4 regions of the Desulfocurvus sp. DL1XJH-121 genome follow, and region 1 is predicted to be linked to each of the others. Evidence: predicted binding sites of a transcription regulator. Region 1 holds the regulator's gene; each other region holds the start of a gene.

Region 1 (7,277 bases):
CGTCTTCCTCGAGCTCCGCGACGGGCTCCACGGCGAGCGCGTCCGGCGGCACCAGCTCCTCTGACGAGATCGAAGAGCTGGAAGCCGAAATCGAGGAACTGGAAGCGGAGATTCGTTCCCTGCGCTCCAGCGCCGCCACGGACGACGGCGATGCCGAAAAACTGAAGCAAAAGGAACAGGAACTGAGCATGAAGGAATCGGAGCTGGCCCAGCTGGAGAGCAGCTCCTCCTGATCCCGCCCAAGGCTACTCCCCTGCGTCCCGGACCGCCCTCCGGGACAAAGAGAAGCCCGGCGCGGGACAACCGCGCCGGGCTTTGATCTTCAATCCAGCCGCGAGACGGGGCCTACTTGAAGGCCTTGGCCTGGAAGTCGGGCACGATCTGCTTCTTGCGGGACATGCAGCCCTGCATCCAGAAGGACTTGTCGCCGGCGTCGATGCCGAAGGCCTTCTTGAACACGGACTTGTCGTCGGACACGTAAAGGATCTCGGAGCCTTCCTTCATGATGTCCGTGAGCATCAGGATCACGGTGTGGTGGCCCTTCTCGTCCTTGACCTTCTGGATGTCGGCGTACAGGTCGTCCACCAGGGGGGTCAGCATGGCGCCGTCCACGACCTCGAGCTGGCCGATGCCCACGCCGTGGCCGTCCATGTCGAAGTCCTTGTAGTCGCGGAAGACCAGCTCGCGGATGGGAGTGCCCTCAACGGCGCTCTTGACCTTGAACATCTCCAGGCCGACGGCCATGGGATCGGCCACGCCGGCGATCTTGGCCAGCTCCTCGACGGCCTTCTTGTCGGCCGGGGTGCAGGTCACGGACTTGAACATCACGGTGTCGGAGAGGATGGCGCACATCAGGGCGCCGGCGATGCCCTTGGGCACTTCCACGCCGTAGAAGTCGTACATGCTCTTCAGCACGGTGCCGGTGCAGCCCACGGGCCAGACCCACATTTCGAGGGGCTGCGGGGTGGCCAGGTCGCCCAGCTTGTGGTGGTCGATGACGGCCACCACTTCGGCCTCGGCGATGTCGGCGGGCAGCTGGGACAGCTCGGTGGTGTCCACGATGGCCACCTGCTGGCCGGCCACGGAGGTCACGACCTCGGGGGTGGCCAGGCCGAACTTCTCCAGCACGAAGGCGGACTCGGGAGTCACCGGGCCCTGGGCCACGGCCTTGGCTTCCTTGCCGGTCTTGCTGGCCAGGTCGGCATAGGCGATGGCGGAAACGATGGTGTCGGTATCGGGGTTCATGTGACCGAAAACAAGCATTGAATACCTCCTCAAAGTATTGGCTTCAAATCGTTCTAACGCTCTACTGCACCCAGAGATTGTGCCAAATAGCACAAAGCGGACCGACTGCCAAGTGCCTAGGGCATGGGAAAACAATTTTCAGGACGGGGAAAGACAGGAGGGGCAAAGGGCCGTCAGCCCAGGAACAGGCTGGCCGCGGCCACCACGCACGCGCCCCCGAAGACCACGCCGTAGCCCCCGGGCACGCGCAGGGCCAGCAGGCCGCCCACGCTGGCCGTGATCCACAGGTGGCCCCAGGTGAACATGTCCTGGGGCGGATGCAGGAAGCCGAGGCCCAGCAGCCAGTAGACCAGGGCCGAAAGCACGGACAGGCCCGCGGTGAAGAACAGAAAATAGGCCGCGGCGGCCTGGGCGGCCGCCCTGCGAACCAGGCGCCCGGGGCGATAGCCCTCGTCGCCCTCTTCGAGCCACTCCTGCAGGGAGTTGTAGCCCGCGTCCTGCCAGCGTCTGAGAACCTGCTCTCCCCGGGCCGCGAACCAGGCCAGGGGCAGGGTCAGGAGCACGGGGAAAATCACGTCCGCGGGCCCGTGGAAGCCGAATATGGCGCACAGGGCCAGGACGCCCAGGGTGGAGGCCGCCGCGTTGGGCGGGATGAAGGTTCCTGCGGGGATGAGGTCCAGCCAGAGGAGCTCGAAGATCAGGGCCACGGACACGGCGAAGTTCAAGTCGCCCGTGAGCACGCCCCAGACCAGGCCCTGCACCAGGGGGCGCTCCACCACGCCGAGATTGAAGGAAAAACGAAGCAGGGAAAAGACCGTGAACAAGGCGGCCGCTGTCACGACCCAGAATGCGGCAGTGGCGCAGGCCCCTACCACGGCTCGCCCACCTGAACGGGTTCGTTGGGCACGCAGCGGAAGTCCAGGTCCACGCCGCTGTCGTGGAAATAGCGCAGGCAGGAGCGGTCGGCCCCGTCCAGGGCCACGTGGGGACAGAGATGCTCCTTGCCCGGGGCGTAGTGCAGGTTACCCAGGTTCAGGACCTTGAAGTTCAGGCCGTTTTCATGCGCCCGACGGGCGTCTGGACAGTTGGCGAAGAGCACGAGGACGTCGGGCTCGTGGGAGGAAAAGGTACGCTCCATGAACTGGTGCGACTCCACCACGCCCACGAAGGCCTTTTCCACGCCAGCGGGAATGGCCAGGCCCATGATCTCCTGGCGCAGGGGATCGGCGCGCACGTCGTCGTTGACCACGACGATCATGCGCGGCTTGGTGAAGGGCAGCCAAGTTTCGATGATCTGCCCATGGATCAGGCGGTTGTCCACGCGAACCCAGAACACGGCCTCAGCCTCCGGCGACCTTCTTGCGCAACACTTCCCCGGCCACAACGATGCCCTGCATGCCTGCGTTCTTGGCCTCCTCGGCCACCTTGGCCAGGGACATGGAGCGCATGCCCAGGACCTTCAGCAGCATGGGCAGATTGACCCCGGTGATGACCTCCAGCTTGTAGGTCCCGAGCAGGGACAGGGAGATGTTCGTGGGCGTGCCCCCGAACATGTCCGTGAGGATCAGCACCCCGGCCCCGGCGTCCACGGACTCCACGGCCTTTTTCAGGGACTCCACGATCTCGTCCATGCCGTGGCCCATGTCCACGGGCACCGCCCGGCAGCCTTTCTGCTGCCCAAGGATCATCTCCGCGGCCGCGAGAAGGTGCTCGCCGTAATCCGTGTGCGTGGCCACGACCACGCCCACGTCCTTGGATTTGTTGTCTTGGCTGCTCATTATGATGATGGTCCGGACTGACTCGCCTGCCCGCGGCCCACCCCGACGGGGCCGCTATTCGAGATCAAGGTGGCGGTGTTCGAGAAAGACTGCATAATCCGAGTCGGCCAAGGAGTCAAAGACCGCCTTGGCCACGGCCACGGAACGATGCCGCCCGCCCGTGCAGCCGAAGGCCACGGTCAGGCGATAGCGGCCCTCGCGGGCGTAGCACGGCAGGACGAATTTGAGATAATCGAGCTGCTTGTCAAGAAACCCGGTCCCGATCTCGGAACGCAGCACGAAATCGGCCACGGGCTTGTCCAGCCCGGAATAGGGACGCAGGCTCTCGTCGAAATAGGGGTTGGGCAGAAAGCGCAGGTCGAAGAGCATGTCCGCGTCCGTGGGCACACCGTGCTTGAACCCGAAGGACAGGACGTAGACCCGCAGGCCCCAGCGCTTCTCCTTGAGGAAATTCCACTTCTCCTGCAGGAAGCGGCGCAGGTCGTGGATGGAATAGCCGGAGGTGTCCACCACCAGCTCGGCGCGCTCGCGCACTCTCCAGAGCAGCTTGCGCTCCTCCTCCACGGCGCGCTCCAGGCCGTAGGCGCCCTCCAGGGGATGGGGCCGCCTGGTGGCCGCATAGCGCCGCAGCAGCACGGGGGCGCTGCATTCCACGAACACCACGCGGGGCGTGACGCCCATCTCCCGCAGCCGGGAGAGCATGGCCTCCCACTGGGCCTTGAAATTCTCGACCCGCACGTCCAGGCCCAGGGTCAGGCCCCGGTGGGACATGTGCGGCTCGCGGACGAACAGGCCGACCATCTCGGGGATGACCGTGGGCGGCAGGCCGTCCACGGTGAGGAAGCCCAGGTCCTCGAAGACCTTGAGGGCCGTGGACTTTCCCGCGCCGGAAAGCCCGGTGAGGATGATGACGGGAAACGTCGATGCTTCCGCCGCCTGCGCTCCCCGTTCGTCCATGCCCCTAGGCCCCCTTCACCAGACGCCAGAGATCCTCGGCGTCGTCCGCCACGAGGAAGGCCTTGCGGAACTGGTCGTCCTTGAGCAGGCGCGAGATGTGGGCCAGAACCCGCAGATGCATCCCGGCCACCTGCTCCGGCGCGAGCACCAGGAAGAAGATGCGGCAGGGTTTGTGGTCCAGGGCCTCGAATTCCACGCCCTCCTCGCTGCGTCCCACGGCCACCAGGATGTTCTCGATGTTCTCGAGCTTCCCGTGGGGGATGGCGATACCGTCCCCGATGCCCGTGGTGCCGAGCTTCTCGCGCTCCTGCAACACAGCCAGGGCGGCCTTCTGGTCCAGGCCCTGCTCCCGCTGCGCCACCGCAGCCACAAGCTCGGCCAGGACCTCAGTCTTGGTCCTGGCCGAGAGTGTGGGCAATACCAAATCCTTATCCAGCAAATCTCCAAGCTTCATTCGCTACATCCCAGGGTCGATGAGACCGTAATCGCCGCTCTTGCGGTTGTAGATGACGTTGACGCGATCGGTCTCCGCGTTGAGGAAAACAAGAAACTCATAGCCCTTGGACTCCAGCTGCATGGCGGCCTCGTCCACGTTCATGGGCTTGGGCTCGTAGGAGTCGGTGGCCTGGATGGCGGGCACGCGCTCGCCCTCTCCGGAATCGGAGAAGCTGATCACGTCCATGCGCACGGATCCGCGCTTGCGCCTGATGTCCTTGGCCTTTTCCCGTGCCTTGCGCACCTGGGCGTCCAGCTTGTCCAGCACCAGGTCCACGGTGGAATACATATCCTCGGACTCTTCGTTGGCGGACAGGTTCAAATCGTCTCCCGTGAAAACCACATCGGCCTTTTGCCGGAACTTGTCCACGGACAGATTGACCAGAAGGGAGGCGTTTTCCGTCCTTGCGTACTTGAAGAGCTTCTCGAAACGATTCTTGGCGTACTTCTTCAGATGGTCGGAGGGTTCGAAATTCTTGAAGTTGAAATTGATCTGCATGGGCGTCCTCCTAACTTGAGGTGAAGAACACCGGGGATTCCCGGTCATCTTCAGTGTAGGACGAAACCAAACCAAAATAAAGGGACCAGGAGGCGGGCAGATCAAAAAATCTGTTTGCGCTTGGAGGACGAAAGAATACCCAGTGCGCTGCGGTACTTGGCCACGGTGCGCCGGGCGATGTTGATCTGCAGGTCGTCCTTGAGCATGTCCGCCAGCTTTTCGTCGGACAGGGGCCTGCGCGGGTCCTCCTTGTCGATGAAATCCTTGATCATGGCCTTCACGGACTCGCTGCCAACTTGGCTGCCGTCGTCCAGGTCCAGGGCGCTGTTGAAGAAGAACTTCAGCTCGAACACGCCGTGGGGCGTGGACACGTACTTGCTGGTGGTGATGCGGCTGATGGTGGACTCGTGCATCTCGATGTCGTCGGCCACGTCCTTGAGGATCAGAGGCCTGAGCTTGCGGACACCGTGGCGGAAGAACTCGCCCTGGAAGCGCACGATGCTCTCCATGACCTTGTACAGGGTGCGCTGGCGCTGGTAGAGGCTCTTCATCAGCCAGACCGCCGAGCGCATGCGGTCCTGCATGTACTCCTTCTCGTTGGAGCTGCGGGTCTTGACCGCGTCCACGTAGTAGGGGCTGATCTGCAGCCGGGGCATGCCGTCCTCGTTGAGCACGATGACGAACTCGCCGTCGTACTCGTACACGAACACGTCGGGGGAGACGTACTGCGGCTCGCTGCCAGCGAAGGAAGACCCGGGCATGGGGGCCAGGCTCTTGATGACGTCCAGGTACGCCTTGAGCTCGTCCATGGAAAGCTTGAACTTGCGCGCGATGGGCTTGTAGCGGCGCTTCTCCAGGTCCTCCAGGTGGTCGGAGACCAGGGAGACGAGAATGGGGTCGTCCAGGCCCAGGGCGTCCATCTGCACCAGCAGGCATTCGCGCGGGGAGCGCGAGGCCACGCCCAGGGGGTCGAAACGCTGCATGCGCAGGATAACGGATTCCACCACCTGGGGGGAGACCCCGCAAAATTCGGCCAGTTCGTCGGTTTCGGCGCGCAGGTAGCCCAGGCCGTCGAGGTTGCCGATGACGACCTCGCCCACGGCGGCTTCCTCGGGGGTGAAGTCGGAGAGCCTGAGCTGCCAGTCCAGATGGCTTTCCAGGGACGGCTTGGAGGACAGGCGCGCCTCAAAGGACATGCCCTCCTCCGGCGTCTCGTACTCCCGCATCTGGACCTGTTTGGCCGTGGAGGAGAACTCGCCGAGGTAGCTTTCCCACTCGGCGCTCTTGATGAGCTCCTGCTCCACGTTCACGGGCTCGGAATCCCCGCGGGTCTCGGACGGCGTCTCGGCGCGGTCCTGGACGGCCTCGCGGGCCTCCTCGGACATCTCCTCGGGCTTTTCCTCCAGCAGGGGGTTCTCCAGCAGCTCCTGCTGGACCATGTCCACCAGTTCCAGGCGCGAGAGCTGCAGCAGCTTGATGGCCTGCTGCAGCTGGGGGGTCATGACCAGCTGCTGAGAAAGCTTGAGTTGCTGTCTGAGTTCAAGTCCCATATCGAGGAGTACGCCTTCCCTATGCGGAGTATGCCCGCGGTTCACTCAAAGGCGCCCGGGAAACCCCCCGGGCTGCCGCGCCGTGAGCCGAATGTGAAATACCGAACGCTCCAGACCCGGACGCAGGGTGACCATGCCATAGTCCGTCGAACCTTGCAACACCGATGGCAAGGTTTTTGAATGTAAATTTAGAAATGTGAAAACAAGATCTTAGAGACTGAAGCCTTCGCCGAGATAGACTTTTCTCGCCTTCGGGTCTTCGATAATTTGCGCAGGGGTGCCGGCCAGAATAATCCGGCCTTCGTACACGAGATAGGCCCTGTCACAGATGCGCAGGGTCTCGCGCACGTTGTGGTCGGAGATAAGAACGCCAATACCCTTCTCCTTCAATCCCCGCACGATGCCCTGGATGTCGTCCACGGCGATGGGGTCGATGCCGGCGAAGGGCTCGTCCAGAAGCATGAATTTGGGGTCCAGGATCAGGGCCCGGGCGATCTCCAGCCTGCGCCGCTCGCCACCGGAGAGGTGCATGGCCTTCTGGTCCGCCAGACGGGTGATGCCCAACTCCCTGAGCAGGGAGTCGGCCTTGGCCTTCTGCTCCGCCGGGGTGAGGCGCGTGTGCTCCAGGATGATCTCCAGGTTCTGGCGCACGGAGAGCTTGCTGAACACCGAACTCTCCTGAGGCAGGTAGGACAGGCCCAGGCGCGCCCGGTCGTGCAGGGGCAGGCCCGCCAGTTCGTGGTCGTCCAGGCG
Region 2 (7,277 bases), on a different contig from region 1:
GCAGGCCGGTCTCATAGCCCGCAGCGTGCAGGTCGATCTTGCGGATCTCCCCGGTGGAGCGGAACTTGTCCACGCTGCGCGAGAGCAGGAGCACGGGGCGCGTCACCAGGCGGCTGGTGACGAAGAGGATCAGGGATATCCCGCCCACGGCCACCAGGGTGATGATGAACAGGCTGTCCAGGTGCCTGTAGCCCGCGGCCAGGGTCAGCTTGGAGCGGTCCACGTAGGCCACGCCCCAGTGGACCCTGGGCTTGCCGTCCCCGGAGTCGAAGGTCACCGGCGCGTAGGAGAAATAATACTGCTTGATCTCGCCGGTCTCGGTGCCCTTGTCCGCCACGCGCAGCAGGTTGGCCTTGGACTCGCCGATGTCCGCGATCATGCTCCAGAAGGGCATGTTTCCGGAGCTGGGCCGGAAGGCGCAGTCCAGGCCCGGGCGACCCAGGGTGCCGTCCAGCCCGGTGCGCGCCAGATAGGTGGTCAGGGGCGGGTCATCCTGGTTCAAATCCTCGGACTGGAACAGGATCCAGCCCTGCGGGTCGAACAGGTAGTTGAAGCGCAGCTCGTCGCTGCGCGGATAACCCCACAGGGGCGACTGGTCGGAGTTGTACAGGGATAGGATGTCGCGCACCCGGCGTACGTCCACGGCCAGGACCAGATACCCGAAGCGGCCGTCCCCGTCCGGGTCGCAGGGCGTGGCGAAGCGGATGATGTGGGACGAGACCCGGCGGCTCTTGGAATCCTTGGAGGGAAAGGGATACTCGGCCTTGACGATGCGCGAGAGGCTGACCTGACCGGGCTTGAGCCCCTTGGCCTCCTCGAAAACCATGAACGGATCCGGGGACATGTTTGAAACCCGGCCCTCGGGAATGCGAAAGATGTCCTGGCCCTTGGAAACCAGAATCACGTGCCCCTCGTTATCCGGCGACACGTATGACAGTTCGCGATACCCGGTCCAGCCCGAGGCTTTTTTTCGCGCAAGAAAATCACGCAGGGAGGCCTCGTTCATGGAGCCCTTGGCCACGAACAGCAGGTCGCGCTTGCAGGTGTCCAGGAAGGTGTTCACCCCGTGGGCGATGGCCAGGGTCTGGACACGGACGTTCCGCTCCAGGGCGATGTCGATGAACTTGTAGGAAACCCGGTAGCTCACGAGGCCTTCCGCCAGGACGATGATAACCACCGACGGCAGCAGCCAGAACATGAGCTTCGTCATCAAGCTCCGTCCCGTGGCCCTGCCCTTGCGGTCCTCGGGTCCGGACGGCGCTAAACGCCCGCTGAAAATCCCCACAACAAGACCCTCCTCTTGATATGAGTCGCGGAACCAGCTTTCGGCTATCACGCAAAAACCTATTGCGCAAGGCCTATTTTCTGCTGGCCTCGCGCCTTGCCGCGCACTTCGAGCCATTGGCATAGGCTTTGCTCAAGCAGAAGAGCGTGGTCTATCGGGCAAAGCCCGGGGCCGACGCCCAAACAGGCAGCAGCGCAAGGAGAGACCGCATGCCCAAAACCCGCATGGCCCTGATACCCCGTGTCCTGCTCCTGTTGCTCTGGTCGGCGGGCTGCGCCTTCGCCGGCGCCCGCGACTTCCACGAACTGGTTGTGGTGGTGGACACCCGGGTCATCGACTCGGCCATGCTCAGGTACCTCGCCGACCTCTACAATACCAACATCACCCTATTCGCAGTCTGGACCGTGGTCCTGACGCTCCTAGTGGGCAGCATCCTCGGGCTGCTCATGGACACCATCATGGCCCGCACGGGACTGGACCTGGAAACCCGCGAGATCATCGAACTCTAGGCGCCGGGGCATGTGAATGGAATTCTTCAACGATCCAGGCTGGCTCTACATGTACATGCCCATCGCGGGCATGCACATCCTGTGGCCGGGGCTGCTGCTCATCGGCTTCTCCGTGGGGGTCATCGGCGGCTTCTTCGGCATGGGCGGGGCCTGGATGGTCACGCCGGGCCTGAACATCCTGGGCTTTCCCATGGCGTTCGCCATCGGCACGGACATGGCGCACATCGCGGGCAAGTCCATGATCTCCACGGTGCGCCACTCCCGGTTCGGCAACGTGGACCACAAATTGGGATTCATCCTGCTGCTGGGCACCATGGCGGGCATCGAGATCGGGGCCCAGTTCGTGATGCACTTCGAACGCCTGGGTCTGGCCGGGGCCGTGATCCGCTGGATGTACGCCGGATTCCTGGCCCTGGTGGCCTGGATGATCTTCTACGACTGCCTCAAGGCCTCGCGGCGCAAGCGCAGGCGGCTGAGCCAGGGAGAAGACAGATCCGAGGACCAGGAGCCCGACGGCGTGACCTGGTACAAGCTCCTGCGCAGAATCAACATCCCGCCCATGATCGACTTCCACGTGGCGGGCTTCACCTGCTCCCTGTGGCTGCCCGTGGCCGTCAGCCTGGCGACGGGCGTGCTGGCCGGATTCCTGGGCATCGGCGGCGGGCTGTTGCGCATGCCCGCCCTGGTCTACCTCCTGGGCTGCCCGACCCACGTGGCCGTGGGCACGGACCTTTTCACCGTGATGCTCGCGGGTATCTACGGAGCCTTCACCTACACGCTCAAGGGCCGCATCGAGATCGTGGCCGTGTTCGTGATGCTCGCGGGCGCGGCCATCGGCGCGCAGATCGGCACCGTGGCCACGAAGTACTCCAGGGGCTACGGCATCCGCCTGGCCTTCGGAGCGGCCGTGGTCTGCTGCATGCTCTCGGTGATCCTCAAGCAGCTGGGCCACGACACCCCGGCGGCCGTCCTGATCCTGGGGACCATGGCCCTGCTCTGCCTGTACATCCTCAAGGTCATGCTGGTGGGCGCGGCAAGCGAGCTGCGGGAAAAGAAACTGGCGCGGGCCGAGGCCCACGGCACGGGCGAGGAGTGAGCACATGAACAAGATATTCGCCGCCCTGGCCTTGGCCGCCCTGCTTCTGGCCCCGTCCGGGGCCCTGGCCGCCGAGGTGGTCCAGGGCAAGTGCCTGGAGCTGAACGCCGCCGCCCAGACCCTGACGGTCGAGGAATACGACATCAACTTCAGCCAGGACCATCCCTACGGACGCAGCACCGGCGTCACCGCCACCTTCGACATCTCCACGGCCAAGATCGGCCTGGCCCCGGAACCCGGGGACATCCTGCGCATCGCCTACGACCTGGGAGGCTCCGGCAAGATCGCCCTCAAGGTGATGAACGTGACCAAGCAAGGGGCCCGGGAATAGCCCGACTCCGACCGGCGGCTGGATGCGCCGCCCCCCGTTGAACCCGGCATCCGTCCGCACTACCCTGGTCCCGAAGACCTTCGCCGCCGCCACGCGGGCGGCGCAGACCAGGCCGCAGTCCGGCCGGGGGACAGCGCATGATCCCTGACAATGCCGATGGATTCTGCCTCTGGGAACTCGACGACCAGGAGTTCGTGGTGGGCATCGTGGGTTCGGGCCCGGGCTTCTGGTCCCTGTCGGAGATCCTGTCCGACGAGTCCTATTCCGTGTTCCTGCCGCCCATGCGCCTGTCCGCCGTGGCCGAGCCGGACCTGAACACCGGCAAGGTGGAACGGCTCAAGGCCGAGGGCGTGCGCGTGTTCGCGTCCTGGCGGGCGATGCTCGCCGAGGTTCCCGAGCTGAACCTGGCGGTGGACATCAAGGGCGTCTTCGACTCCCAAGCCGCGCGGCGGGACGTGCCCCAGGGCGTGTCCATCATGGACCGGCGCGGGGCCGTGTTCCTGTGCGGGCTGCACACTATGCACCAGGCGGCCATGCACCAGCGCATGAAGCTGGACCGCTCCCGGGCCCTGCTCAAGGCCGTGGCCGGGCAGATCCGCGAGGACGTGCTGCTCCTGGACCTCAAGAGCCGCGTGGTGGACATGAACGAGCACGTGCAGCAGCGCACGGGCCAGGACAAGGAGCACCTCGTGGGCAAGCCCTGCTGGCAGGTGCAGAGCCTGGCCCGGGGCGTGCCTTTTTGCCGGGGCGAGAACCTCAAGTGCCCGTTCCACGCCACCCTGGCCCAGGGCCGCAAGGCCGAGGCCCTGCTGACCCGGGTGAGCCCCGAGGGCAAGCTCCTGTATTTCCGCATCTATTCCTACCCCATCCGGGACGCGGAAGGGAACATGACCCACGTGGCCGTGCTGCGCCGGGACATCACCTCGCGCACCAGCCTGGAAAAGCAGCGCCAGCAGTCCGAGAAGCTTTCCGTGGTGGGCGAGATGGCCATGTACCTGGCCCACGAGATCCGCAACCCGCTGTTCGCCATCGGCGGATTCGTGGGCTCGCTCCTCAAGTCGCCCAACCTGGACGAGACGGACAAGGAAAAGGCCCAGATCATCCTGGAGGAGACCAAGCGCCTGGACAAGATGCTCAGCGACGTCCTGAACTTCACCAAGCCCACCCAGGGCTCCGTGGGCGAGGTGGACCTGCCCCCGCTCATGGAGCAAGTGGCCGGACTGATGCGCATCGGGTACGAGCGCTCGGGCTACGGGTTCGTGATCCAGTGCGCCTCGGACCTGCCCAAGGTCATCGCCGGGCCCGGGCGCATCAAGCAGTGCCTGGTGAACTGCGTCAAGAACGCTTTGGAGGCCATGCCCGAGGGCGGCACCGTGACCATGGGCGCGGTGCTGGACGGGGACATGGTGGCCCTGTCCGTGCGTGACACGGGCCGGGGCATGACGCCCCAGGAAATGGAAAAGGCCTTCAGCCCCTTCGCCAGCACCAAGGAGGGGGGCACGGGCCTGGGCCTGGCCATGATCCAGAAGATCATCGAGGACTTCGGGGGCAGCGTGCACCTGGAGAGCCGCCCGGGCGAGGGCACCACCATCACCATGCGCCTGATGCCCACCCTGTCCGTGGAATGGAGCCCCTCGCCCATCCCCGAGATCGTGGACGACGACGTCCCGGACAGCGCCCCCGGATTCGGCCCCGAGGACGAACTCTAGCAGACTGTTGGAAAAACTTCTGCGCGGGCCGCTCAAAAACAGTGAGATGCAAGGCGCAAGAAAAATGCAGGCCCGACGACCGACTAGCTGTTAGGCGAGTCTTCGAGCCTTACAGATATCGAGAGCAGAGCTGTATCCCAATACGCGAGGGTCTGCATTTTTCGCAGCAACGCCGCAGATCGCTGTTTTTCAGCGGCCCGCTAGGAGCGCATCCAGAGGGATACTCCCTCCAGCTCCTGTAGCAGGGTCCGGCCCACGGAACCCATGAACATCCGCCTGAGCAGGCTGCGGCCGCGCCCGGTGCGGCCGATGGCCACGGCCGCGTACCCGCCCTCCTGGGCCTCGGTCAACAGCGCCTTGGGCGCGGCCCCGTCGTCCAGGACCTTTTCACGGATGCGTCCCTCGGCAACCCCGTTGTCCATGAGCACGCCCCGGGCGCGCATGAACGTGGTCTCCGGAGGCTCGTCCCCGGCGCCGCGCAGCACGCGGGCCATGGTCACCTCGTGGCGCTCCAGGGGGCCCACCATGTAGCCCACGTGGTCCGCGGCGCGCAGGCTGGCGTCGGATCCGTCCAGGCAGAGCAGCACCCCGCTGCGCTCCGGGTCGATGCGCCGGCAGATCCACAGGGGGCAGGCCGCGTTGCTGAAGGCCAGCTGGCCGGAGACGCTCTCGGCCAGGAACTCCTCCAGCCGGGTCACGCCCCTGCGGCCCAGGACCAGGGCGTCGTACAGCCCCTCCTCGCCCTCGCGCAGGATGTCGTCGGCCGTGGACACGTTGCGCAGGGTCAGCTTGGCGTTGATGCGCTCCTCGGGGAAGCCCATGTCCGAGAGCAGGCGCATGGCCTCCTCCAGGGCCCGCTTGCCCTTGAGCTCGTTCCTGCGGGACTGGACCTCGTATTCGTTCAGGGATTCGTAGTTCAGTTCGCCGCCCCACAGCGCCGGGGGGCGCGGGGCCGTGTAGAACAGCGTGACCCGCAGCCGGCTCTTGTCCCGGAAAAAGGAACTCACGAAGCGCACGCCGCTCATGGCGCTCTTGTCTCCGCTCACTGTGACCAGCAGATGCTTGTCCATGCCCCCACTCCTTGCTCCCCCCGGAGCCTTCCGCAAGTCCGGCGCCCCGCGCGCCATTGCGCAACCCTGCCCGCACACAGGCTCAAGCATGCACCATGCCTATATACACTTACTGAAGCATCGCAAAAAGATACAGGGCAAAAACGGAAATACGCAAGCCCCACGGTTACGCAAGACGAATCTTCAAGCTATCGGCAAAAGAATATCGCAAGGACCACGGCGCATGCGCACGGGAGCGCCGCGCGAACCCGATGCGGAACGCATGCGCGCCGGGCGCGCCGCGCTGCATTGCCGCGCGCTCGACGCCGACGGGCAAAAGGAAATGGAAGGATCAGCCGAAAAGGGCCGCGCCGGACTCCGCGTACAGCCCCGGGTGCAGGGGCTCGGCGGCGCAGCGCCCGGCGCGCAGGGCGCGCACCAGGTCGTCCATGTCGGCCACGGGGTCGGAGAAACGGGTGCCGTAGCGGCCCAGCTCGCTGCGGGCGTGGGCGTCGCTGCCGCCCGTGGCCGCCAGGTCCAGCATCCGGGGCCAGGGCCCGGCCAGGTCGTTCTCGCGCAGCGAGTTGCGGCCGTTCATGATCTCCACGCCGTGGCAGCGCCCGCCCAGAAGCGCGCCCCGGTCCGCCGGCCGCGAGGCGCGGCAGGGATGCGCGGCCACGGCGGCGCCCCCGGCCTCCTCCACCAGGGACAGGAGGCGCAAGGCCGAAAGACCCGCGGGCAGGGCCGGAGTCCCGAAGACCAGGAAGTCGCCCTGGCTGGTGGCGTATTCCATGCCCACCAGCACCACCAGCCCGCCGGGCTGCGGCCCCTGGTCCAGGCGCTCGCGGGCCAGCACGGTGTCGTGGTCCGTGATGCAGACCCCGTCCAGGCCGCGCCGAGGCGCAAGCTCCAGGATGTCCACCAAGCGCAGGTCGCTGCAAGGGGAGATGTCGGTGTGCACGTGCAGATCGAAAAGCATCCTCCATTGTATAAGCCGCGCAAGGCGTGCGCACAAATCGTTTGCCGCTATGGGTTGCAGTCCGGGGGATTGTCTGGTTCTATGGGATATCCGAAGACCAACCGCCATCCACGGCAAGGAATTCCATGCCCAGGAAATGCCTGCTTCTGCTTCTGGACGGCCTCGGGGACCGCTCCCATCCAGCCCTGAACGGCATGACCCCCCTGCAGGCCGCGTCCACCCCCAACCTGGACCGCATCGCCGCCGCCGGGGCCAACGGCCTGTTCCACGCCGCGTCCATGGGCCAGGCCCTGCCCAGCGAAAACGCGCATTTCACCCT
Region 3 (7,277 bases), on a different contig from region 1:
GGCCTCCTCGTCCATGAGGTCGCCGATCCACCCGGCCTCCTCCATCATGATGGCCACGGGGTTGTTGATCTCGTGGGCGATGCCCGCGGCCAGCTCGCCCACGGACACGAGCTTGCCCGCCTCCACGATCTGCTCGTTCATGCGCTCCTTGTCCTTGTCGGCGCGCACGATGGAGCCCACCATGCGCCGCGAGAGCACCACGGCCATGAACACGATGGCAGCGCCCGACAGGAGCACGCCCACCAGGGCCACTAGGCGCGCGTGGTAGAATTCGGCGAAGGCCTCGGACTCGTCCTGCTGGTAGACCAGGTACCAGCTGCCGTCCTTGAGGGGGGCGGCCAGATAGAGCAGGGGCTCGCCGTGGGGACCGGGGCGCACGTCCATGGCCGGGGGCGGGACCGGGCGCAGGACGTCGGCCGGGACGTCGCCCGAACCGCCCTGCCGGGCCCCGGCCGCCTGGACCAGACGCACGATGCCCCGCATGGTGTCGGGGTCGGGCACGAAACCGCCCCGGCTCCTGGTCTGCAGGCCGCCCTCGCGGTTCACGATGTAGGCCTGGCCCGTGCGTCCCAGGCGGATGGAGTCCACCAGTTCGTTGAAGGCCACGAAGTCGATGGTGGAGCGCACGATGCGCACCTCGCCGTTCCAGACCCGCTTCACGGCCACGATGAAATGCGGCAGGCCCCGCAGGCCCAGGAACACGTCGCTGATGTAGTGGTCGCGGCGCATGGCCTCGCGGAACCAGAGGGCCTGGGAATAGTCGGCCTCCTCCAGGCGGAAGGGCCCGGCGTAGGCCGTCTGGAGGCCTCCGGCCCCGACCACGCCGATGTCCACGAAGACCCCGCCGTGCCTGCGCTGCAGGCTGAGGAGCACATCCTCCAGCAAGGCCTCGTCCTGCAGGCGCTCGCCGTCCAGGATGTCCGCCACCACCTGGATCTCGGCCAGCTTCTCGCGCAGGAATCCGTCCACGTTCTGGCGGTGCTTGAGCACCAGCTGCTCCACGTGGGCCAGGACCTTCTCGCTGTACGCGGACTGGAACTGGTAGCCGCCGATGACCGAGAGCCCCAACAGGGGCGCCAGGGAGACCAACACGATGGTCACGATCATGGTGCGCCGCAGCGCCTGGTATTGCTTTTCCATGCTGGCCGATCTCCGTCCGGTTCGACGCAACCGTCCCATTTCATTCCATAGTGCATCAATCCCATCCGCGCACACGCCTGTCAACACGCCGGGCCGCGATTTTTTCCCCGCCCCGCGGGCGCGACGGGCGCGCGGCGCGCCATGTGAAAAATTTATTTTGAAAATGAATATATTACCAAAGGGCACCGGGACAATATTTCCTTGCGTGCTGGCGGCTCCCGCCCAGAGGAGCCCAATTCCGTCCTTGACAACACTTGTTAAATTCATGTCAAAGTGTTGCATCATGTTCCACACACGAAACACCACCGCCCCATGAGCAGCGCCCTGGTCCACGGCATCCTGAACTCGCCCGTGCCCTTTTTGCCGCTCTTGGACGAGATTCCCCTGGCCGTGCTCCTGCTGGACACCCGACGGCGCGTGGTGGCCATGAACCAGGCCGCCGAGGTGCTCATTGGCTTTCCGGCGCGGCGCAGCCTGGGGCTGCCCTGCCGCTACGCCCTGCGCGGCAGCCTGTGCGGCCGCAGCTGCCCCCTGGCGGGACTGGACCGCGACAGCTCCCCGGCCTGCGCCGAGGGCGACATCATCAACGCCGACCGCGAACGCATCCCCGTGCGCGTCACGGCCTCGCCCGTGCGCGCTGCGGACGGGTCCGTGCAGGGCTACATGGAGACCGTGGAGGACCTGCGCCTGCTCCGAAACCTGGAGCCCAGCCAGCAGGCCGCCTTCGGGTACGCGGGCATCATCGGCCACAGCCCCAAGATGGAGAAGCTGTTCCAGCTGCTGCCCAGCGTGGCCCAGACCGACTCCTCGGTGCTCATCACCGGCGAAACGGGCACGGGCAAGGACCTGGTGGCCGAGGCCATCCACCAGTCCTCGGACCGGGCCAAGGGCCCCTTCGTGAAGGTCAACTGCGGGGCCCTGCCCGAGACGCTCCTGGAGGGCGAACTCTTCGGCCACGTCAAGGGCGCGTTCACCGGCGCGGTGGAGAACAAGTCCGGCCGCTTCAAGCTGGCCCACAACGGAACCCTGTTCCTCACGGAAATCGGCGACCTGCCCCTGCCCCTGCAGGTCAAGCTGCTGTCCTTCTTGGACGACAAGACCTTCTATCCCCTGGGCGGCACCAAGCCCGTGAAGGTGGACGTGCGCATCATCGCCGCCACCCTGCGCGACCTGGAGGAGATGGTGGCCCAGCGCCTGTTCCGCGAGGACCTCCTGTACCGCCTGAACGTGGTGCGCATGCACCTGCCGCCCCTGCGCGAGCGCGGCGAGGACCTGGAGATGCTCACGGACCATTTCCTGGCCATGTTCCGGGCCTCCTTCGGCAAGGAGGTCAAAAGCCTCGGCCCGCGCACCCGGGACATCCTGCTCGGCCATCCCTTCCCGGGCAACGTGCGCGAACTGCGCAACGTGGTGGAATACGCGGTCAACGTCTGCGAGGGCGACACCGTGCTGCCCGAGCACCTGCCCGCGTACATGACCCGGCCGCACCCGGCCCCGGCCCCGCGCCCAGTGGAGCCCGGAGCCCCGGCCCCGCCGCGCGCCGCGGCCAGGCCCCACGCCCCCAACTGGGACGCGGCGGAACGCGAGTTGATCATGGACGCCCTGGTGCAGGCCAAGGGCCGCCGGGGCCGCGCCGCGGACATCCTGGGCTGGGGCCGCAGCACCCTGTGGCGCAAGATGAAGAAACACGGGATCGATCCCCAGGGGCCCCCGGCATGACCAAGATCCTCATCACCCTGGACCTGGACCACGTGGCCGCCCGCTTCGACCTCACGGCCGAGGCCTGGCTGGGCCGCCTGGAGAGCGGCGCCGAGGCCGACGGCAAGACCCTGGTGCTGTCCTCGGCCTCGGCCGACGAACTGTGCAAGCTGGTGCTCACGGAAAAGGTCTCCCTGGTGGTCTGCGGAGCCATCGAGGGCAAGTATTACGACTATCTGCAATGGAAGGGCGTGGAGGTCTACGACTCGGTCATCGGCGGCCTGGACTCGGTGCTCGCGGCCCTGGACTCCCGCACCCTGGAACCCGGCGCGGTCCTGGATTGCCCCGACGACATGTGATTACCGATATGTGGCTTTTTGTTTCTTTTTGTCTTTGATAATTCGTTTCGTATAGTTTCAATTCGTCTCGCCTGTTTCGCCTCCAATCGCCAATTATCCGGTATTCAGACATATTTTTTCTGGCATGCTTTCTGCTTTTCCGGCCTGACTTTGTGAATTTCATGCCAAGAGCCATGGCCGGACAACGCGGGGAGATCCGCGTTGCCAAGGAGTCGAAAAGCATGGGCCCGCGCGTTCTCATCCTCGCGCCGGACGACGGTTTCCGCAGCCAGCTGGCCTTCCGCCTGGCCGCCGCCGGCATCGTGGTGGACGAGGAGGCGGACACCGGCGAGGCTGTGCGATTTCTCACAGACAGGGGCGCGGACGTGATCCTGTTCCTGGCCCGGGAGTGCGGCGACGAGGATCTGGGCCGCATCCGCAGGCTGGCCGACGCGGCCCCCAAGGCGGGCATCATCCTCCTGGAGAGCGGCGGGGACGTGGATTTCGCCATGCGCGCCAGGAGCCAGGGGGTGCTGGACGACATGCTGGTGCCCTTCGACGTCAACGAGCTGCTGCACAAGATCCAGGGCGCGGGCAAACGGCCCGCGAAACGAAGCTGAGCCCGGGGCCGGATCGCGGCCCCGGCATGAACGCAAGCCGGGTGGGGCGCCCGGACAAACCTTTGGAGGACGGCTGATGGACATCACTATCAAGGACCTCATGATCCCCATCGGGGAGTACGTCTCCGTGGGGATCGAGGACACCCTCCTGGACTGCTTCCTGGCGCTGGAGGAAGACAAGAAGACCAGGGGCCAGGCGCATTCCCACCGCGACGTGCTGGTCTTCGGGCCGGACGGGGGCGTGCGCGGCAAGGTGACCATGACGGACATCTACCTGGCCCTGGAGCCCGGATACAAGAGCATCCTGGAGTCCATGGACCAGCGGTCCGTGCTGACCCCGGACTACATGGCCGCGATGTTTAGGGAATACGACCTCTGGTCCGCGCCCCTGGCGGACCTCTGCCGCAAGGCCTCGGGCCTGAAGGTGGCGGACATCATGCACGAGCCCGCCGAGACCGAGTTCGTGGACGCGGGGGCGGGCCTGGACAAGGCCCTGCACCTCTACGTCATGGGCGCGCACCAGCCTCTGCTGGTGCGCGAGGGCGGCAAGGTCGTGGGCGCGCTGCGCTTCGGCGACGTGTTCAGCAGGATCAAGGCCCTCGTCCTGGCCTGCGCCAGATAATCCCCATCCAACCCCAGACAAAGGGAAGGTAATCCAATATGACTGCCGCAACCAAACAAGCCGCGTCCTTCGACTGGAAACGGCTCGTGTTCATGCTCACCGGCGTGGCCCTGTTCTGCGTGGTCTATTTCTCGCCGGCCTGGCCCGACGCCATCGACCCCATGGGCGAGCACTTCCTGCTCTCGCGCGAGGGCAAGGGCGCCCTGGCCGTGTTCCTGCTGGCCGGGACGTGGTGGGTCTTCGAGGTGGTGCCCATCGGCGTGACCTCGCTGATGATCGGCATCCTCCAGGCCCTGTTCCTGATCCGCCCGGCCAAGGTGGCCTTCAAGGACTTCATGGACCCGTCCGTGATGTTCATCTTCGCCTCCCTGGTCATCGGCACGGTGTTCACCAAGACCGGGCTGACCAAGCGCCTGGCCTACAAGATGCTGGACATCGTGGGCGAGCGCACGTCCATGATCCTGCTGGGCAGCTTCGTGGTCTGCGCGGCGCTCACGCACATCATGGCCCACACCGCCGTGGCCGCCACCCTGTATCCGCTGCTGGTGGCCATCTACAGCCTGTACTCCGACGACCCGCACACGCCCACCAAGTTCGGCAAGGGCCTGTTCATCGGCATGGCCTACGTGGCCGGGGCCGGGTCCATCGTGACCCTCTTGGGCGCGGCGCGCGGGGCCGTGGCCCTGGGCTTCTACAAGGACATCATGGGCCAGGACATCACCTTCTTCCAGCTGACCTACTACATGTTCCCCATCGGCTGGCTGATGACCTTCCTCTTGTGGGGCTTCTTCATGATCTTCTGCAAGCCCGAGCACAAGACCATCCCCGGGCTGCGCGCAAAGGCCCGCGAGCTCAACGCCGGCCTGGGCCGCCTGAGCCGGAACGAAATCCTGGCCGCCGTCATCGTGGGCACGGCCATCGTGATCATGAGCCTGCGGTCCTTCATCCCGGCCTTGAAGCCCATCGACAAGACCGCCATCATCCTCATGACCACGGTGCTCTTCTACGTGTTCCGCATCCTGGACCTTCGGGACCTGGAGGAGGTGCCCTGGAACATCATCCTGCTCTTCGCCGGGGCCATGTCCATCGGCTTCTGCCTCTGGGAGACGGGCGCGGCCAAGTGGCTGGCCGTGAACTGGCTGGCCATGTTCAAGGAGGCCCACTGGTTCATCTTCGTCATGTCCATCGCCTTCTTCGTGATGATCATGACCAACTTCATCATGAACGTGGCGGCCATCGCCATCTCCCTGCCCGTGGCCCTGGTCATCGCGCCCTACCTGGGCGTGGCCGGCGAGGTCATCCTGTTCTCCTCGCTCATCGTGGCGGGCATGCCCTTCCTGCTCCTGGTGGGCGCGGCGCCCAACGCCATCGCCTACAATTCCAGACAGTTCACCAGCGGGGAGTTCTTCATGTACGGCATCCCGGCGTCCATCCTGCTGATGGCGGTCACGGGACTGGCCGTGTACGTGCTCTGGCCCCTCATGGGCATGTCCATCACCCTGCCCGCGGGCGGGTAGACCACACGCAGGCATTCGACTATGAGGTAATGGTGCGGCCCCGTCTTTCCGGGGCCGCGCCGCCACGCCTACAACCATCAGCGGACGGAGAGCCCCATGCAGGTCAACAAGCTCATCGACAGCATCGTGAACCGCGTCAACGTCAACCTCCACGAGTTCGCCGAGGTGGGCCCCCACATCCGCACCCTGATCAATCCGGACAACTACTCGGCCTTCTACGCCTTCTACGCCCTGACCACCCACCACCCCCTGCGCTTCCAGTTCTCCGAGTCCTGCATCTCGGGCACCTATTTCCTGGGCAAGTGCGTGGTGGACCGCTCCATCGTCTACAAGAGCGACATCCGCGGCGACGAGCTCAAGCGCAAGGGCGACAGCGTGGACTTCGAGGGCATGACCATCAAGCTCTACAACGACGAGTTCATCTCCATCCGCGACAGCTTTCTCATCAAGACCCTGGTGCACAACAAGTCCCACGATCCAGAAAACCTGGAGAAATTCGCCATCCGCAACACCGTGGCCCTGCACTGGTCCAACATCCACGGCTCGCCCATGGAGGGCTGCCTGCTGGAGCCCTTCGCCACCGTGGACCTGACCAGCGCCCACAACTGCGTGTTCGGCATGCACAGCTACGTGCAGGCCGGGGAGATCTCCCACACCTACGTGGAGCCCGGGCGGGTCTGGATCCGCTCCGAGGGCTCCTTCGAGTTCGACTACCGCTTCCCGCGCGAGGTGCTGCCGCACTACATCGACTACAAGGTGGGCGCGCGGCCCACGGGCGTGATGATGGACTACGTGGAGAACCGCAAGGAGGACTTCGTCCCCATCTACAGCTCCGTGAACCAGGGCCAGCCCCGGGACGTGCCCGAGGGCGCGGCCGTGTCCCCCTACGCCGTGGTCAAGGGTTCCTGCCAGGTGGACAAGAAGGTCCTCGTGGCCCAGCGGGCCTACATAGAGGATTCCTCCCTGGGCGAGGGCGCCAACGCCCAAGAGAACTGCTACATCGTGCATGCGCACCTGGAGGGCATGAACGTCACAGCCCACGGCGGCAAGATCATCCACGCCCACTGCGGCCCCAACTGCTTCGTGGGCTTCAACGCCTTTGTCCACGGCACCCCGGAAAATCCCGTACAGGTGGGCAAGGGCTGCATCATCATGCCCCACACCATCATCGACGCCGTTGAACCAATCGAAATTCCAGGAGGTTCACTTGTCTGGGGATACATCACCCGCCAGCAGGACATCACCAACAACAGCGTGGCCCTGACGCGGCTTCGCGAATTCAGCGGCGAAGCGGAATTCGGCAGCATGCGGTTTTCCGGATCGGGCAAGGCCTTCGTGGACG
Region 4 (7,277 bases), on a different contig from region 1:
GCCCGGACATCCCGGGCCCCCGGCGGGTGAAGACCCCCAGCGTGGGCTACGTCCAGTGGAAGGCGTTCATGGACAAGGGCGCCGTGCGCGGCCCGCAGCCCGACAAGGCGCTCCTGGACTCCTGGCGGCGCTGCCGGGAGATGGATGTGGACCCGGACCCGCGCAGCTGCTGGGACTTCACGCCCATGAGCCGCATGGCGCCCTTCACCGCGACGCTGACGGACATCGGCGGCGACATCGAGGCCGAGACCTACAAGGCCATCAAGGGCAAGAACCTGCTCATCACCATCACCGACGCCAAGGGCCGCGTGGCGCGCACCTGCGGCGACCTCTCCACCCTGCGCCAGGCGGACAGGCTGAACTTCGGGCCCGGGGCCAACTGGGGCGAGTCCAGCGTGGGCACCAACGCCATCGGCACGGCCCTGGCCACCGGGCGGCCCATGCAGGTCTTCGGGGAAGAGCATTTCTGCCGCAGCCACCACCCCTGGGGCTGCACCGCGGCCCCGGTCTTCGACCCCCTGGGCGCCGTCTGGGGCTGCTTCGACATCTCCGGGCCCATGGAATCCGACCACTCCACGACCTTCGGGCTGGTGGTGGGCGCGGCCAGGGAGCTGGAAAAACGCCTTTGGCGCAAGCATCTGGCGGCCATGGAAGGCAGGTTCTGCTCCCTGTTCTCGGCCATGTTCAACTCCGTGCTCACGGGCATGCTCTCCGTGGACGGCCAGGGCCGCGTCAGCGGGGCCAACGGCGCGGCCGAATCCCTGCTGGGACGGCCCGGGAGCCTGCGCGGGCGCAGGGTCGACGAGTTCTTCGACTTCGACGTGTTCCTGGCCCGGCAAAAGCACGACTCGCCCCGGGCCGAACCCGTGCCCCTGAAATGCCTGACCAACCCCCGGCTCATGGCCCAGGCCGCGCCGGTGTTCGCGGCGGACGGGACCTGGTGCGACACGGTGATCTCCGTGTCCGAGCCCCAGCGCGTCAAGCCCCGGGACGCGGCCAAGCCCGACGCCCTCCCGTCCGACGCACGCGGGGAAGGCGGCGCGCCCAGGGGGTTCGAGGACATCCTGTTCCGCAGCCGGATCATGGCCCAGGCCATCGGCAAGGCCGCCAACGCGGCCAGGACCCCGTCCACGGTGCTGCTCACGGGCGAATCGGGCACGGGCAAGGAACTCTTCGCCCGGGGCATCCACCGGGCCGGGCCGCGCGCGAACGGCCCCTTCGTGGCCGTGAACTGCGGCGCGCTGCCCGAGAAGCTGATCCAGAGCGAACTCTTCGGCTATTGCGGCGGGGCCTTCACGGGCGCGGACCGCAAGGGGCGCAGCGGCAAGTTCCAGCAGGCCGACAAAGGCGTGCTGTTCCTGGACGAGATATCCGAGATGCCGCTGAGCATGCAGGTCAACCTGCTGCGGGCCCTGGAGGAACGGGCCGTGGTGCCCGTGGGCGGAACGCGGCCCCTGGCCGTGGACGTGAAGGTCGTGGCCGCCACCAACCGCGATTTGGCGGCGCTGGTGGCCGAGAGCGCCTTCCGCGAGGACCTCTACTACCGCATCAACGTGGTGGGCATCCGCATCCCGCCGCTGCGCGAGCGGTCCGAGGACGTGCCGCTGCTGGCCGAGCGCCACGCGCGGCGGCTGTGCGAGGAGTTCGGCCTGCGCTTCGCGGGCCTGGACGCGCAGTTCATGGAGGTCCTGGCGCGTCACCAATGGCCGGGCAACGTGCGCGAGCTCTTCAACTGCGTGGAGCACGCGGTGAACACCATGCAGGACGGGATCATCGAACCCCGGCACCTGCCCGGCTACCTGAACGCGGCCCCCCGGGCAGCCCGGAAGCCGGAAGCGGGCGGATTCCGCCTCAAGAGCGTGGAGGCCGAGACCATCCGCGAGGCCCTGCGCTACCACTCGGGCAACGTCAGCCGCGCGGCCAGGGCCCTGGGCATCGGCCGAAACACCCTGTACGCCAAGATGCAGAAATTCGGCATCCGCGGCTGACCCTCGACGCAAAAAAGGCCGCGCAAAGCGCGGCCTTTTTTGTTTTCACGAATCGCAGGGCCAGCAAGCAGATCGTTCAAAAATGGAGAGATGCAAGGCGCAAGGAAACTGCAAGACCGACGACCGACTAGCTGTTAGGCGAATCTTCGAGCCTTACAGATATTGAGAGCAGAGCTGTACTCCCCGTACGCGAGGTTTTGCAGTTTTCGCAGCAGCGAAGCGACGCAGCAGATCGCCGCTTTTCAGCGGTCTGCTAGGTTTCGTAGAGGCGCGCTCCCTGTGGCGTATCCTCCACGCGCCAGCCCGCCTTGGCCAGCTCGTCGCGCAGGGCGTCGGCCTGGGCGAAGTCCCGGGCCGCCCGGGCCACCTCGCGCCTGTTCACCAGGTCCACGGCCTCGCGCGGCCAGGCCGTGGGCGAAACGGGCAGGGCCGAGGCGTCCAGGATGCCCAGGGCCTTGTCCATGGACGACAGCCGCCCGGAGCAGGCCCGGGCCTCGTCCAGGGTCAACCGGCCCTGGCCCAGGCGGCGCTTGACGCCTCGGCAGAAGGCGAACAGTTCCGGCCAGTAGGCGTACAGGGCCAGGTCCTTGTCCAGGGCCTCGCGCAGGGAGCCCTTGGCGTCCACCAGGAGCTGCTCCACCTCCGGGCCCACGCCCCCGCCCTCGCCTCCGGGCAGGGACGCCAGGGACGCGGCCAAGTCCTGCACGGTGCGCTGGTTCCTGGCCCACATCTCCAGGGTCGGGCGCGAGAAATCCAGGGGCTTGTGATAGCCCGCGGACATCAGCCACATGCGCAGGGCCGCCGGGGCGTAGCCCCCGGCCAGGAGCGCACCCAGGTTGGCCTGGGGGAAGGCGTCCCCGGCCTTGTCGCCGTGGGCCTCGGGCTCGGCCACGGGCCGGGCCGCCATCCAGGCGCAGCCCGCGCCCCCGCCGCCCGCGGCCCACAGGGCGCGCAGGTTCTCCATGTGCGGGAAGCGATGGGCCTCGCCGCCCAGGAACACGTCGGGCGCGCCCAGGGCGCAGAGCGCAGCGGAGGCCATCTGCAGGAACCAGCTCGGCCGCACGTTGCCCCAGCTGGTCTGCCAAAATTCGCCGTCCTTGATGTCCTGCAGGGTGGCGCGCTTGAGCAGGGTGAAGTCCTGGGGGTTGGCCTTCACGTAGTCGGCCAGGTCCACGGTCTTGCCCAGGGAGAGCTTGTCCATGTCCATGTCCGTGAGCCGCCCGTAATCCGCGTCGCGCAGCACGTCGAAATACACGCTTCGGAGCTTCTCGTAGGCCAGGCCCGAGGCCAGGAGCTTTTCGCACAGGCGCGTGCAGGCGTCCATGCACTCCCCGGCCAGGGGGAAGACCACGCGCCCGGACATGCCCAGCAGCGCGGCCCTGGCCTCGATGTCCTCGCGCACCGAGGCGGCGAAGACCGCGCGCGGCATGTGCGCGGCGCGGGCCGCGGCCATGGTGCGGTCGTCCAGGTCCGCCAGCCCGGCGGCCACGCGGACCTCGGCGCCGTCCTGCTCCAGGCGGCGCGCCAGCACGTCCAGCAGCACCAAGCGCCGCCAGAACTCGGGAACGTCCCAGTTGTCCAGGCTCGGGCCCACGGTGTACAGGGACAGGCCGCCCTCGCGCGCCGTCAGGCAGGCGTCGCCCCCTGCCGCGCCGCTGATGCGCACCCCGCGCTCCTCGCGCTGGGCGAACAGCGTGGTGGACAGATAGCGTTCGCCCCCGTCGGGCATGATGACCACCACCAAGCCCTTGTCCAGGCCCTGGGCCACCTTCAGGGCCCCGGCCATGGCCGCGCCCGAGCTCATGCCCACGAGGAGCCCCTCCTCGCGCGCCAGGCGGCGGCAGAGTTCGAAGGACTCCTCGTCCTCCACGTGCACCACGTCGTCCAGCATGTGCTTGTTGTAGATGCCCGGGGGATAGGACTCCTGCATGTTCTTCAGACCCTGGATCTTGTGGCGGGCGTAGGGCTCCACCGCCACCACCCGCACCTCGGGCGAAAATTCCTTGAGGCCCTTGACCAGGCCCATGGCCGTGCCCGAGGTGCCCAGGGCGGCCACCACGTGGGTCACCCTGCCCTCGGTGGCCTCCCAGATCTCGCGCGCGGTGTTGGCGCGGTGGGCCTCGATGCAGGCGGGGTTGTTGTACTGGTCCATGAGCACGTAGGTCTCGGGCTCCTCGCGGGCCAGGCGGTAGGCCTCCTCGATGGCCCCGTCCGTGGCCAGGCGGCCCTCGGTGAGCACGATATCGGCCCCGTAGGCGCGCATGATGCGCTTGCGCTCCTCCGAGGCGGTCTCGGGCATGAGCAGCTTGAGCTTGTAGCCCTTGACCGCACAGGCCATGGCCAGGCCGATGCCCGTGTTGCCCGAAGTGGGCTCGATGATGACCTTGCCCGGAGCCAGCTCCCCGGCGGCCTCGGCGGCCTCGATCATGGCCGAGGCCACGCGGTCCTTGATGGACCCGCCGGGATTGAAGAACTCGACCTTCGCCAAAAACTCGACGCTTCCCGGAGGGGCCACGCGGTTCAGACGCACCAGGGGCGTCTTGCCCGTCAGCTGCAGGATGTTCTCATAAATCATTATATTTCCGATTGTTATACTTTCGCCCCCACGGAGCGCGCTGGCCGGCCTGAGGCCCGGCCAATGGCCTGCGCGGGTGGCAGGGTCCTTGCATTTCCTGGCCGACCCAGACCGTAAACCCGTACAGCGAGCCGAAACCATGGAACTGTTCAAATACCTGGAAAAGAACCTCGAAGCCCTGGAAGCCAAGGGCTCTCCCGTCGCGCCCTGGCTCAAGGGCCAGGATTCTGACCCGAACGCTCTGGAAAAGCAACTGGTGGCCAACCGCCACGGCCTGCTCGACCTGCCCCTTGGCGAGAACAAGCTCCTGTTCGGCGACGCGACGCCCCAATTTTTCTATCATCGCTGGCAGCCTACGGAAAAGGCCGAAAAAAGCGCCACGGTGCTCATCGGCTGCAACCTGGGCTACGGCCTGAACCACGTGCTGACCACGCATCCGCCCTCGCACGGGGTGCTGGTCATGGAGCCCCGGCCCGAGATGCTCGCGGCCTGCCTGGCCCTCACGGACTACACGCCCTTCATCAACCAGGGCCGCCTGCGGTTCCTGCCGCCCGACGAGCCCGTGCTGTACAAGGCCCTGTGCCGGCTGGACCTGCAGTTCATCTACGGCGCGGTGCAGCTGCGCGCGGACCTGCCCAGCTCCCAGATGGGCCCCGAATACGCCAAATGGTCGGCCACGGCCAAGCGCAACATGGAAAATATCGCCATGGAGCTGGTGACCCTCAGAAACCGCCAGGACACCATGGTGGACAACGAGATCGCCAACTTCCGCCAGGCCTTCGCCAACGGCAGCATAAACTCCCTGGAGGGCGCGGCCAAGGGCCTGACCGCCGTGGTCCTGGGCGCGGGCCCGTCCCTGGCCGAATTCGGCCCGGCCCTGGCCCAGAACCCCGGGCAAGCCTTCTACGCCACGGCCCTGCAGACCCTGCCCGCGGTGCACGCCCAGGGCCTGACCCCGCACCTGTGCATGGCCATCGACTACAGCCAGGGCATCCAGCGGGTCTTCGAGCGCCTGGACATGGACTGGGCCTCGCGCATCCCGCTGATCTACTCCACCAAGGTCCAGCCCGAGGTTGTGCGCCGCTATCCCGGCCCCGCCATCCCCATGTGGACCTTGGGCGGGCTGGCCACCTTCATCATCAAGGAACGCGAGCACGTCATCGACGCGGGCGGCAACGTCAGCGTGGCCCTGTTGCGCTTCCTCGCCTGGTGCGGGGCAGAGCGCATCGTGCTGGCGGGCCAGGACTTCGCCTGGAAGGGCGAACGCAGCCACGTGGCCGGCCACCACGCCCAGACCGTGCGCCGCGACTTCGACCCCAAGCGCCACGTGCGCATGACCAACATGGACGGCAAGGAAGTCATCTCGGCCATGTCCTACGTCACGGCCCAGCGCGACATGCAGGCCGACGTGCAGCGCATGGCCATCCCGGTATTCAACCTCTACGGCGGCGGCTTGGAAATCAAGGGCTCCGTGGCCCTGGGCCTGGACGACCTGTACGCCGAAAACCTTCTGGATTCCGAGGAGGGCAGCCTCGGGACCTTCACCGACGCCCTGGACGCGGCGCGCGCCCCCAGGTCCGTGCCCGTGTTCAAGCCGCGCCTGGCGGCCTGGACCACCTCGCTCAAATCCGTGCAAAAACGCCTCTACAAGCTCTTCCAGCATTCGGCCAAGCGCCAGGGGGAAATCCGGGGCGTCCTGAACCACGTGCTCATGTTCCTGAGGCAGGACCCGCTGTACACCCCGTACCTGTACAACGAATTCATGGACGTGGCCGCCATGGCCAAGCTGGGCGGCGTCCACCGCATGCAGGACTTCGTGCGCCTGAAGCAGCTCTTCGTGCGCGTGCTGGAGAAGGTCAAGCACGTCGACGATGAGTTAAGCGTCAACGCCAAAACCCGCGCCGCCTAGCCCCCAGGCTGCCCCAAAACGCACGTCTGCTTCGTTGCTGCGGACACCGCAAACCCTCGCGTATTGTGGAATACGCGTCGGTCTTGCGGTGTCCTTGCGCCTTGCATCCGCACATTTTGGGGCAGCCTGGGGCACCAGCCAAGCTCATCATCAAAAGGCAGCCCTACCTTCGACGCCCCGGCTCCACGGCCGTCGGTCATGGAATTCCGGGCAGCCTTGCCCCTCCCTTCGGCCGGGCGTAGGGTGGCCGCGCCATGTCCAGGAACCATCCCCTGATACTCGCCCTGTGGGCCGCCTCGGTGGCTGTTGTGGGTTGGGCGTCCCTGACGCCCGGGCTGGAGAGCGCCCCGGTCCTTGGGCGCGCGCTCCTGCATTTGGCGGCCTACGCCTGGCTGGGAATGCTGCCCATGCTGGGCCTGGGCGCGCGCCGCGCGGCCATCACCGGGGCCGGGACCATGATCTTCCTGGGCGCGGGACTGGAGGTGGCCCGGGCCTTCGTGCCGCAGCTGGCCCCGTCCTTCCTCGGCCTGGCTGCGGACATCCTGGGCGTGGCGCTGGGCATGCGCCTGGGCGTGCGCCTCAAAATCCGCGCCCACCTCAGGCAAAGCGGCATGGACCGCCACTACCACGGCGACGGTTCCCGCAAGGCCCCGCCCCGCTCCTGACTCCCCACGCAAAAAAAATGCGCCCGTTGCCGGACGCCGATAATTACACGAGCGCCGCCGCTAACTGTCGAGCAGGCTGGCCCGCAGGGTCCGCTTGCCGAAGCCCAGGGCGGAGTCGGTGTCGTACATGAAGATGTCGA

The links. Region 1 encodes sigma-54, which starts transcription at its own class of promoters, with help from an activator protein. Its sites were predicted from a motif close to CTGGCACGGNNNNTGCTT; they were not measured.
Region 2: a site for sigma-54 is predicted at 1,402-1,419, ahead of ACYYG1_RS02225 (DVU0150 family protein). Genes of this name have one in related genera too.
Region 3: a site for sigma-54 is predicted at 3,317-3,334, ahead of ACYYG1_RS12105 (DNA-binding transcriptional response regulator). Genes of this name have one in related genera too.
Region 4: a site for sigma-54 is predicted at 4,640-4,657, ahead of ACYYG1_RS04525 (motility associated factor glycosyltransferase family protein). Genes of this name have one in related genera too.

What each region holds. Positions count from the first base shown of each region.
Region 1 covers NZ_JBTVWW010000007.1:28,097-35,373, reverse strand. Annotated here, with positions in the region: gene ACYYG1_RS06590 (hypothetical protein) at 1-233, shown strand, start outside; gene ACYYG1_RS06585 (manganese-dependent inorganic pyrophosphatase) at 346-1,263, opposite strand; gene ACYYG1_RS06580 (PTS sugar transporter subunit IIC) at 1,419-2,120, opposite strand; gene ACYYG1_RS06575 (PTS sugar transporter subunit IIB) at 2,114-2,581, opposite strand; gene ACYYG1_RS06570 (PTS sugar transporter subunit IIA) at 2,586-3,023, opposite strand; gene rapZ (RNase adapter RapZ) at 3,078-3,980, opposite strand; gene ACYYG1_RS06560 (PTS sugar transporter subunit IIA) at 3,985-4,434, opposite strand; gene hpf (ribosome hibernation-promoting factor, HPF/YfiA family) at 4,438-4,974, opposite strand; gene rpoN (RNA polymerase factor sigma-54) at 5,076-6,524, opposite strand; gene lptB (LPS export ABC transporter ATP-binding protein) at 6,735-7,277, opposite strand, start outside.
Region 2 covers NZ_JBTVWW010000002.1:158,487-165,763, reverse strand. Annotated here, with positions in the region: gene ACYYG1_RS02230 (sigma 54-interacting transcriptional regulator) at 1-1,210, opposite strand, end outside; gene ACYYG1_RS02225 (DVU0150 family protein) at 1,495-1,794, shown strand; gene ACYYG1_RS02220 (sulfite exporter TauE/SafE family protein) at 1,811-2,890, shown strand; gene ACYYG1_RS02215 (hypothetical protein) at 2,895-3,221, shown strand; gene ACYYG1_RS02210 (two-component system sensor histidine kinase NtrB) at 3,359-4,930, shown strand; gene ACYYG1_RS02205 (universal stress protein) at 5,131-6,000, opposite strand; gene ACYYG1_RS02200 (PHP domain-containing protein) at 6,332-6,958, opposite strand; gene ACYYG1_RS02195 (BPG-independent phosphoglycerate mutase family protein) at 7,084-7,277, shown strand, end outside.
Region 3 covers NZ_JBTVWW010000017.1:13,239-20,515, reverse strand. Annotated here, with positions in the region: gene ACYYG1_RS12120 (sensor histidine kinase) at 1-1,140, opposite strand, end outside; gene ACYYG1_RS12115 (sigma-54 interaction domain-containing protein) at 1,453-2,859, shown strand; gene ACYYG1_RS12110 (dinitrogenase iron-molybdenum cofactor biosynthesis protein) at 2,856-3,197, shown strand; gene ACYYG1_RS12105 (DNA-binding transcriptional response regulator) at 3,419-3,796, shown strand; gene ACYYG1_RS12100 (CBS domain-containing protein) at 3,873-4,418, shown strand; gene ACYYG1_RS12095 (SLC13 family permease) at 4,457-5,935, shown strand; gene ACYYG1_RS12090 (transferase) at 6,032-7,277, shown strand, end outside.
Region 4 covers NZ_JBTVWW010000004.1:122,809-130,085, reverse strand. Annotated here, with positions in the region: gene ACYYG1_RS04535 (sigma-54-dependent Fis family transcriptional regulator) at 1-1,988, shown strand, start outside; gene ACYYG1_RS04530 (cysteine synthase) at 2,242-4,563, opposite strand; gene ACYYG1_RS04525 (motility associated factor glycosyltransferase family protein) at 4,703-6,472, shown strand; gene ACYYG1_RS04520 (VanZ family protein) at 6,727-7,137, shown strand; gene ACYYG1_RS04515 (3D domain-containing protein) at 7,198-7,277, opposite strand, start outside.